Regions from separate parts of the Pseudoduganella sp. GW821-FHT12E03 genome, predicted to be linked through region 1. Evidence: riboswitches for the same ligand, from Rfam matches in the RefSeq annotation. Region 1 holds a riboswitch; the other holds the start of a gene.
The links. A riboswitch is a leader RNA that binds a small molecule or an ion and turns the genes downstream of it on or off. The one in region 1 is predicted to bind cobalamin.
Positions count from the first base shown of each region.

Region 2: linked by a shared signal. The riboswitch ahead of AC1RRC_RS32655 (TonB-dependent receptor plug domain-containing protein) and the one ahead of AC1RRC_RS25830 (cobaltochelatase subunit CobN) in region 1 are both predicted to bind cobalamin.

Region 1 covers NZ_JBXAQJ010000011.1:139,965-144,461, forward strand. The annotation lists gene AC1RRC_RS25820 (alkene reductase) at 1-46, shown strand, start outside; gene AC1RRC_RS25825 (adenylate/guanylate cyclase domain-containing protein) at 35-1,993, opposite strand; cobalamin riboswitch at 2,130-2,346, shown strand; gene AC1RRC_RS25830 (cobaltochelatase subunit CobN) at 2,601-4,497, shown strand, end outside.
Region 2 covers NZ_JBXAQJ010000024.1:1,036-5,532, reverse strand. The annotation lists gene AC1RRC_RS32660 (FecCD family ABC transporter permease) at 1-511, opposite strand, end outside; gene AC1RRC_RS32655 (TonB-dependent receptor plug domain-containing protein) at 597-2,468, opposite strand; cobalamin riboswitch at 2,553-2,823, opposite strand; gene AC1RRC_RS32650 (histidine phosphatase family protein) at 2,828-3,376, opposite strand; gene AC1RRC_RS32645 (adenosylcobinamide-GDP ribazoletransferase) at 3,498-4,280, opposite strand; gene cobT (nicotinate-nucleotide--dimethylbenzimidazole phosphoribosyltransferase) at 4,294-4,497, opposite strand, start outside.

The DNA.
Region 1 (4,497 bases):
GCAGGGCTACACCGACTATCCGGCGCTGGCCCTGCTAGCCGGCTGAGACCGTGCAAGGCTGGGGCGCCAAAGCACGCTCCCCAACGACAAAGTACATGTCGATGTCGCCTTTTCCTTTTGCCGCCACTTTGCCACGGTATTCGCAATGGAAGTGTTCACGGGCCAGATCGCTGGTGTAGGCCGAGACGTTGACCTTGCCCGCTTCGCCAGAGCTCTCCATCCGCGACGCGATATTGACGGTGTCGCCCCAGATATCGAATGCATATTTGCGCTTGCCGACCACGCCCGCCACGACGGGGCCTGAATGGATGCCGACCCGCAGCATCCATTTGAAGGTGGCGGTGCGGTTGCGCTGTTCGATGTAGGCCACCATTTTCAATCCCGCACGGACGCAGCGCTGTGCATGGTCGGGACACGCTTTGGGCAGGCCGGCTGCCGCCATATAGGCGTCGCCGATGGTTTTGATTTTCTCGACACCGCATTCGTCGGTAATGTCGTCGAACGCCGCAAAGATTTCGTTGAGTTCCGCGATCATGCGGTCGGCTGGCATGGTTGCCGCTGCATTTGTAAACCCGGCGAAGTCCGTGAAGAGGACGGTGGCCGACTCGTGCCGTGCTGGCGCGGCTTGGCCTTTTTTTTCAAGCTCATCCACCAGTTCAATGGGCAGGATGTTATAGAGCAGCTCCCTGGTCCGTGATTGCTCGCGTTGCAGTTCGCCAGTGCGCTCCAGCACTCGCTGCTCCAGTTCCTGCTCGGAGCGGCGCAGCGCGTCGACTTTGGCTTGGCGCGCTTCCAGCATCTGCAAATGTTTGCGGTAAACCTTGTCGGCGAGCGCAAGCGCCGTCACGAACAGTTCAAATGCGGAAGCCCACATAATGTAAACCAATGGCATCGCATGGCCTTGGCTCACATGCCAGGTGCAGTAGATCGCTGCGAACGAAACAGGAAGGTAGGCCACAATGACAAAGCGGGCGGCGCGATTTCCTTGCCGCGCAACCATGTAAACGGCGGCAAGCATCAGCGGCAAAAGCGGGGAATAGGCAATGATCCCGAACAGATTGATGCGTTGCAGAGTGGATGCGGATGCCGGGAAGATGGCTGGAAACGCCGTGGCCGTCAGTTCGGCGGCAATCAGCGCAGTCGTGACGCCAGCCGTTAACACGACAGCGCGCCAGGTACGGGGCACGGCGTTGGGGGCGTCAATCAGCCGGGAAATAAACATGCATGGGAATATGACGCTGAGCGCTACCGAACCACTCCATGTTATCTGGGCGAAAACCGGCCAGTCAGGCCAGAATTCCCGGAATGCCGACCCGTATCCACCGACGTTACAACAGACGGCAAGCGCCACCGCAAACAGTGACAGGACATAGTTCAAATGATTTATATCCCGCAGGTAGGCCCACAACATCAGGTTCACAATGGCCAGCGCGGCGGCCATGCCCAGATAGGCGCTCCATTGCATCGATTCGGACCGTTGCTGCGCCTCGAAATCGGCAGGGCGCCATAACGATAAATGCATGGCGATGTGCTGGTAGCCCGTGGAGCGTACGCGCAGATAGACCTGTACTGGTTGCCCTGCCTGGACGGCAATCGGGAATACGAAATTGTCAGTCAACAGCGGACGGTGGGAGAATGGAAAACGGCTGCCTGCCTCCATGTGCCGGATTTGCCCGTTCGGCGCAATGACGTAGACATCCGCCTCCTGTACGGTACGGTTGCCGGTATCGAGCCAATAGACGGTGTTATCAGCGCTGGCAATGTCGATGCGTATCCAATGTGCGGCGGTGGAAAAGCCAGGATTGGGGTGCTGCCGTGTGAAACGATGGGCAAATAATGGTGAACGTACCGCATCGATTTGCAATCCGCCGTCAGGGTCTTCCAACACCCAGGACTGCTGTGACAAATCCGTCGGTGCGGCCGCCGCCGAACCGACGCAGAGCAGGCAGAGTACTGTCCACAATACGTTCAACAGCGTTCGGATCGGATGCATGGCAAGGCCTTTGGGTCAACAAATTGAGGCGCAGAATCGCACAGCCACACGCGGATGTAAACCACACGGCAGGCAAATAACGCGTCCCAGGCGGTTTTCCGGCGGGCTAGCCCGCTACTATGATTAAAGGTACAATGCCGCCCATAACGTGTATGGTGCCCTCCCGCTTGTCTGCCGGAGGGTGAAACGGGAAGCCGGTGACGTGCGGAGTTTTCATTCCGCGCCAGTCCGGCGCAGCCCCCGCTGCTGTATGCCTGACGACTTCGATCGTACGCCACTGTGCTTTGCACGGGAAGGCAGGATCGGAGGAGGATGACGGCAAGCCAGAAGACCGGCCATCACGATGCATTGTGCAAAACCCGGGGTGTTGGTTTTGCCGGTGGGCGGTTCGTATCTTTTCCTGTTCTTCGTTGCCGCGTGCTTTGGTCACGCGGCGTCTTTGCGCGTTCCGGCAAGAACACGGCCGCCCGTTACATTATGCGTGCCTGGCACGCGGTTACTGGTACCGCCCGTGAAAACGAAAACTTTAGTCAGGTTGTTCGCCGCGCTTCTGTGCGCGTTCGTCCTTGCGCCCGCGTCCGCGCTCTCATCCGCCAAGGCCGCCACCTTGTTCGCCCTCGTCACGGAACGCTCCGCGCCCATCGCCGTCGAAGCGGCGCACCGCCACCTCGCCAGCCATCCGCAAGATCGTATCCTGCTGCGCACCCCCGCGCAATTCATGGCGGCCGATGAACGGCAAGTGGCGCAGTGGCTGGGCCAGGCCGATACCGTGCTGGCCGTGGCGCTGTTTGGCGATCCCGCCCGCCGCCTGAAAGATGCGCTGCCGCGCCATGCGAAGGCGAAAGCCGTCGTGCTGGCGATGAATGGCGAGGCCACGCTGAGCCTGATGAGCCGTAATTTAAGCCGCGACGCCAACGGCAGCCTGCAAGGCTTTGCGCCGGAAACCCTGCGCCAGCTGTCCACGGAACAGCCGCCCGCCAGCGCGCTGCAGGCGGCGCAGGCGCATCCGGCCGCGCGCCACTGGCTGGCCGCGCGCCAGTTGTGGCAGGCGGGCGGCGTCGGCAACACCGCCGCGCTGTTTTCCCACCTGCTCAATCCCGCCGTCGCCTTGATCGCGCCGCTGCCGGAACCGACCTTGCGTGTGCGTGCCGGAAACCGGGAACTGGCCGATGGCGCGGCATGGGGCAAGGGCGCGCAGCTGGGACTGCAGGCGCGGCCGACTGTCGTGGTGCTGGATTTGTCCAACATGGATGGCATGGTGCCGGCGCAACTGTGCCAGCGCATCGAACAGCAGGGCCGCCAGTGCGTGCAAGTGTTGCCGCGCTGGGGTGGGGCGTCGCGCGAAGCGCTGGAACGCTTGCCGGACCTGATCGCGCCGGCGCAGCCGGCCGCCGTGGTGGTGTTGCAGGACTTCGTGGTGGGCGCGGCCGAAGGCCGAGAAGCCGTGTCGGACGCGTTCAAGAAACTCGATGTGCCGTTATTCAAAGCCATCCGCCTGTCGGACCGCACGGCCGCGCAATGGCGGCTGTCGCCGGACGGCTTGCCGCCGGATTCGGTGCAATACCGCGTGGCGCTGCCGGAGCTGCAAGGCATAGGCCAGCCGATCGTGGTGGCGGCGCTGGGCCAGGCCCGGCGCGATCCGCAAACCGGAATAGAAAACCGTCCGCCGGTCATGCTGGAGGCCGAAGCGCAGCGGCTGGCGGCGCGGGTCGACCGCTGGGTGGCGCTGCGCCACAAGGCCAACCGCGACAAGAAGGTCGCGCTGATTTATTACAACCACCCGCCGGGCCGGCAAAACATCGGCGCCGACAACCTGAACGTGCCGGCATCGCTGTTCGACATGCTGCATGCCATGAAAAACGCCGGCTACTCGGTCGGCGACTTGCCCGCATCGCCGGAAGCGTTGCTGGACCAGATCATGGCGCACGGCGTGAACTTGCCGGAAGACCGCGCCGCGCTGCGGGAATTGAGCGCCACTGTTAATAGCGTCAGCGCGCAAGACTACCAGCGCTGGTTCGGCGCCTTGCCGCCGCGCGTGCAGGGTGAAATGACGCGCGGCTTGCTGGGCCGGTTGCATGCCGATGTGCTGGAAGCGGAAGCTGCCGGTGAATGGCTGCTGGGCCGCAAGCTGGCCGAAGTCGTCATCAAGGAATTGCAGCACCTGGTCGAAGGCGCCGACCATCCGCAACGGGCGGCCGCGATCCGCGACCTGGCGGCGCTGGCCGACGGTTATCACCGCTGCCTGGACGCGAAACCCGCGCGCCGCTGTGCCGCGCTGGCGGCGCTGAACCGCCGCGTGTCCGGTTATGGCATCGAAGGGTTGAAGGGGTGGGGCGCGGCGCCCGGCAAGATCATGGTCGACAGCGGCAAGCTGCTGGTGCCGGGCCTGGTGTTCGGCAATGTGTTCATCGGCCCGCAACCGCCGCGCGGCTGGGAAGTGGACGAGGAACTGTTGCACGCCAATACCAGCATCACGCCGCCGCACCAGTACCTGGCGTTTTATC
Region 2 (4,497 bases), on a different contig from region 1:
ACAGGATCACGCCCGTCAGCAACAGCAGAGCGGTACCGCCCTCGGCCGCCGCACCGCTGCGCATATCGCGCCGCGCGAGGAAATACAGCAGCATGGCGATGGTGACGGCGCCGGCGAATGCGGCGGTGTCGACCATCCAGGTGGCGCACATCAGCATCATGGCAAACAGGGCGCCCACGGCGGAACCGGCCGAAATGCCCAGTACATACGGGTCGGCCAGTGGATTGCGCAACAGCGCCTGCATCATGACGCCCGACAGCGACAAGGCCGCTCCGGTGACAAAGGCCGTCAGTGCACGGGTGCCGCGCAATTCCAGCAAGGTGGCGGCCAGGCTGGGCGCGGCGCCGTCGACGGGGGCAAACAGTTCGTGCAATGCGCCCGCGATGTCGGGCAGGGGAAGTTGGATGGAGCCGGTCATGCCGGCAAACAGCAGGGTGGCGACAACGAACAGCGCCAGTGCGCCGGTGACGGCCACTGCCCGTGAGCGCAGGCTGGTAGAGGTTGGATGCATGTGCCGCCTTTTATTGATTGCACCTGAGGATTGCACCTGAATGCGCCTGCCGGACGGTGGCGCACCGTCCGGCAGCTTACACGTGTTATTTGATGCCGTAGCGGATGCCGGCAAAGTACGTGGTGCCCGGCACGCCGTAGTAGCGCGCCACCTGGTAGTTCTTGTCGGTGGCGTTGCTCACGCGCGCCAGCATCGACCAGTCGCGGGTGAGCTGGTACGTTGCAAACAGGTTCAACACGCCATAGCCGCCCAGGCGGTTGCGGTTAGCCGCGTCGTCAAAGCGCTTGCCGGACACTTGCCATTCCACGCCGGCCACCAGCGGGCCCGCCGTGTAATCGATCGCGGCCTTGCCGTGTTCCTTGGCGCGGCGTGCCAGCGATTTGCCGGTGGTTTCGTCTTTCGGGTCCTGGAAGTCCGCGCTGGCGGTCAGGTTGAAGGCGCCCAGGCGATGGCCGGCCGCCAGGGTGATGCCTTCCAGCGTGACCTTGTTGACGTTGTAGGCGCAGCCAAACGGATAAGCCTTGACGTCTTTCGGGCACGGCGAGGTGCTGACCAGCATGTCGGTCAGCTTGTTGCGGTACACGGTGGCGCTCAGTTCCGTTGCGCCTTCGTGGTATTGCAAGCCGGCTTCGAAGTTACGGCCTTTTTCAGGCTTGTTGCCCGGGTGGCCGTAGCTCGGGTAGTACAGTTCATTGAACGACGGCGCGCGGAAGCTGGTGCCGAAGGTGGCGCTGGCGCGCAGCGCGTTGCTGAAACGGTAGCCATAGCCGATCGCGCCGGTCGATTTCGAACCGTACTGCGAGCTGTCGTCGTTCCGCACGCTGACGCTGGCCAGGTGCGCGCCGAGTTTCATGTTGTACGCCGCGGCGACGGAGTTGGTGGTGCGCTCTTTGCCCAGTGCCGGCGTGGTGCCGGAGACCACGTCTTCCTTGCGGTGGCTGTACAGCAGTTGCAGCGTATCGTCGCCGATACGGATATCGTTTTGCCATGTCAGGTCATGCTGCTTGCTGACGATCGAGCTGTAGCCGGACGCGGTGCCGGGATCGGAAACGGAGTTGTCTTCCGATTGCGTGTATTGCAGGGTGCTGTGCCACAGCGGCAGGAACTGGTTCTTGCTGTAGACGCCGACGTTCTTTTGTTTCTGGATACTGCGCGCGTCGTAGACGATGACCGGCGTGCCGCTGTCGATCTGGCCGTTGGTGCGGCTGTTCAGGAAGACCAGACCGACGTCGTGGCCCTTGGCCAGCTGGAAGCCAAACTGGCCGGTGGCGTTTTCGCGCACATAGCCGTCCTTGTCGCCGTTGAACGAGAAGTTGCCCGGCTTGGTGGCGGAGAAACCGTCGGATTCTTCCTTGCCGGCGCTGATCGCGTAGCTGAAGCTGTGCTCACCGCCGGTGGCGCCGTACACGCTGACGTCCACTTCGCGGGTTTTTTTGCTGCCGAAGCCGGCGGCGGCCGTCACGGTGGGCGCGCCTTTGCCTTTCTTGGTGAAGATCTGCACCACGCCGCCGATCGCGTCGGCGCCGTACAGGGTACTCATCGGGCCGTAGACAATTTCAATGTGGTCGATTGCCTGCAGCGGCAGGGCGGACCAGTTGGCCGCGCCGGAGGTGGACGAGCCGATACGCACGCCGTCGACCAGCACCACGTTCTGGTTGCTGTTGGCGCCGCGGATAAAGACCGCCGAGTTGGTGCCTGGGCCGCCGTTACGGGAAATTTCAATGCCGCGCTGGCGCTGCAGCACGTCGATGATGGAGCCGGCGCCGGAGCGGGCGATGTCTTCGGCGGTGATGACGGTAACGTCGGACAGCACGTCACGCTGCAACTGCGGGGCGCGGGTGGCGGTAATGATGACGGAGTCGATCGCCGTGGTTTGGGCCTGTGCCGGTGCGGTCAATGCAGCGATGGCCAGCGCGAGCGACGTGAAGGCCACGTGACGTGGGGCAGTAAAGGTCATGGCAGTTTTCTGAAAATAAGTTGCAACCTGCCGACTTCCCCGTCGGCGGGATTGAACGGAAGCGCATGGACTGTCAGTCACTGGGCGCCTCCACCTGTTTTGGCCGGTATCCGGGCTGGCAAGTTCAACCGCCTTACCTTCCCATGCAAAGCACAGTGGTTGTCAGAGGCGATTTGCCGCGTGACGCGGCACTTGCTTACCGTTGCGGGGGCAGCACACGTTGACGTTTCCTTTAATGACATGGGGGCAGGGCCTTCAGGCCGGCCATCCACATATCGGTAAGTAGGCGCTTCGTGTTTCCCGTTTAACTGCACGCATGGACATGCGCGCGGGCACCAAAACCCGACATTATACGGATTTCAGCGGCATGCTTCCAGGATGACAGTTCCGCCATAGCCGATGCGGTGCGCCGCGCGGGCGGCCCGCAGTGCGGTTTCCGCCGCGCCAATCCCGGATTCATACGCCATCAGCAAGCGCATGGTGCCGGCGTGGCAGACGATCACGGCGTCCTGGTGCGGCTGTTGCAGCAGGTCGGCGCGGAAGGCCAGGACGCGCCGCGCCGCTTCTGCCGCGCTTTCGCCGCCGCCGGGGCGGTAGTGCGCCATGTCGGCGGCCCAGGCATCGATGTCCGCGCGGGGAATATCGTCCCAGCGGCGCATTTCCCAGCCGCCGAAATACAATTCACGCAGGCGCGGATCAAAGGTGGGGCGGCCCAGCAGGCTGGCCAGCGCCGTGCAGCGCTGCAGGGGACTGGAGTAGACCGGGCTGCCGGGGGGAATGGTGGCGCTGGCATGCAAGTTGGCCAGCACCCGCTCAGGCTCGCCCGGCAACGCGGGCAAGTCGGTTCCGCCATAGCAGAGGCCTGGCGCCACCTGTGGCTGCGGATGACGGATCAGGATCAGGCGCATGCGGGCATGCCTGCCAGGTTGGGCACTTTGCCTGCCATCGCGCCATGGCTTGGTGCGGGCGTGGCCGACCGGCATGGTGGCGGCAACCGGCGGCTGGCGCGACGGAAGTGCGGCATCGGTATCATGCCGTCCAGGCGCCGTGTCCCAGGCTGCCCAGCACGCACAGGTAGATGGCGGCTTCCGTCACTTGCTGCACGGCGCCCAGGCAGTCGCCTGTATAGCCGCCGATGCGGCGCCGGAATTTCGCGGCCAGCCACAAGGTGCTGGCGCTGGTGGCGAGTGCGGCAGTAATGGCGGCCTGCCAGCGCAGCCAGCCACCTTGCAGCAAGATGCCCGCCGCCAGTGCGACGGTGAGGGCGGCAACCGCGAATTCACCATTGCTCATCTTTTGCGCCAGCGGTTTGGATTTGCCTTCGTCGCGTGCATAGTCCATGCGCCAGATCAGCGCCGTGGCGGCCAGGCGCGACAAGGGGTGTGCGAAGAACAGGGCGGCAAGCGCAGTGGCGGGCGGCAGCATCGCCAGCGCCGTGCATTTCACGCCCAGCATGACGATGGTGCCAATTGCGCCATACGCGCCGATGCGCGAATCCTTCATGATTTCCAGTGCGCGCTCGCGCGTCATGCCGCCGCCCAAGCCGTCGCACATATCGGCAAAACCATCTTCATGGAAGGCGCCGGTCGCATAGATGCCCGCCGCTGTCGATAGCAGGACTGCCGCCAGCGCGGGCAAGACCAGCGCGGCCGCCGCATACACGGCGGCTGCAATCGCCGCCACCACCACGCCCACCAGCGGGAAATAGCGGGAAGACTGGTGCAGCCAGGCTGCGTCGAAGCCTACCCAGCCAGGAATCGGCAGGCGCGTAAAAAACTGCAGCGCGGTGAAGAACAGACGGACCTGGTGCATTGCGGCGGGAACCTTATTCGGCGGATTTTTCGCTCACTTGCGCGGATTCGAACGTCGCCATCTGGTTGACGAAGTTGACGGCGGCATGCAGCAGCGGCAGCGCCAGTGCGCCACCCGTGCCTTCACCCAGGCGCAGGCCCAGTTGCAGCAGCGGACGAGCGCCCAGGTGGTCCAGCATGCGGCGGTGGCCGCTTTCGTCGGAGCAGTGCGCAAAGAC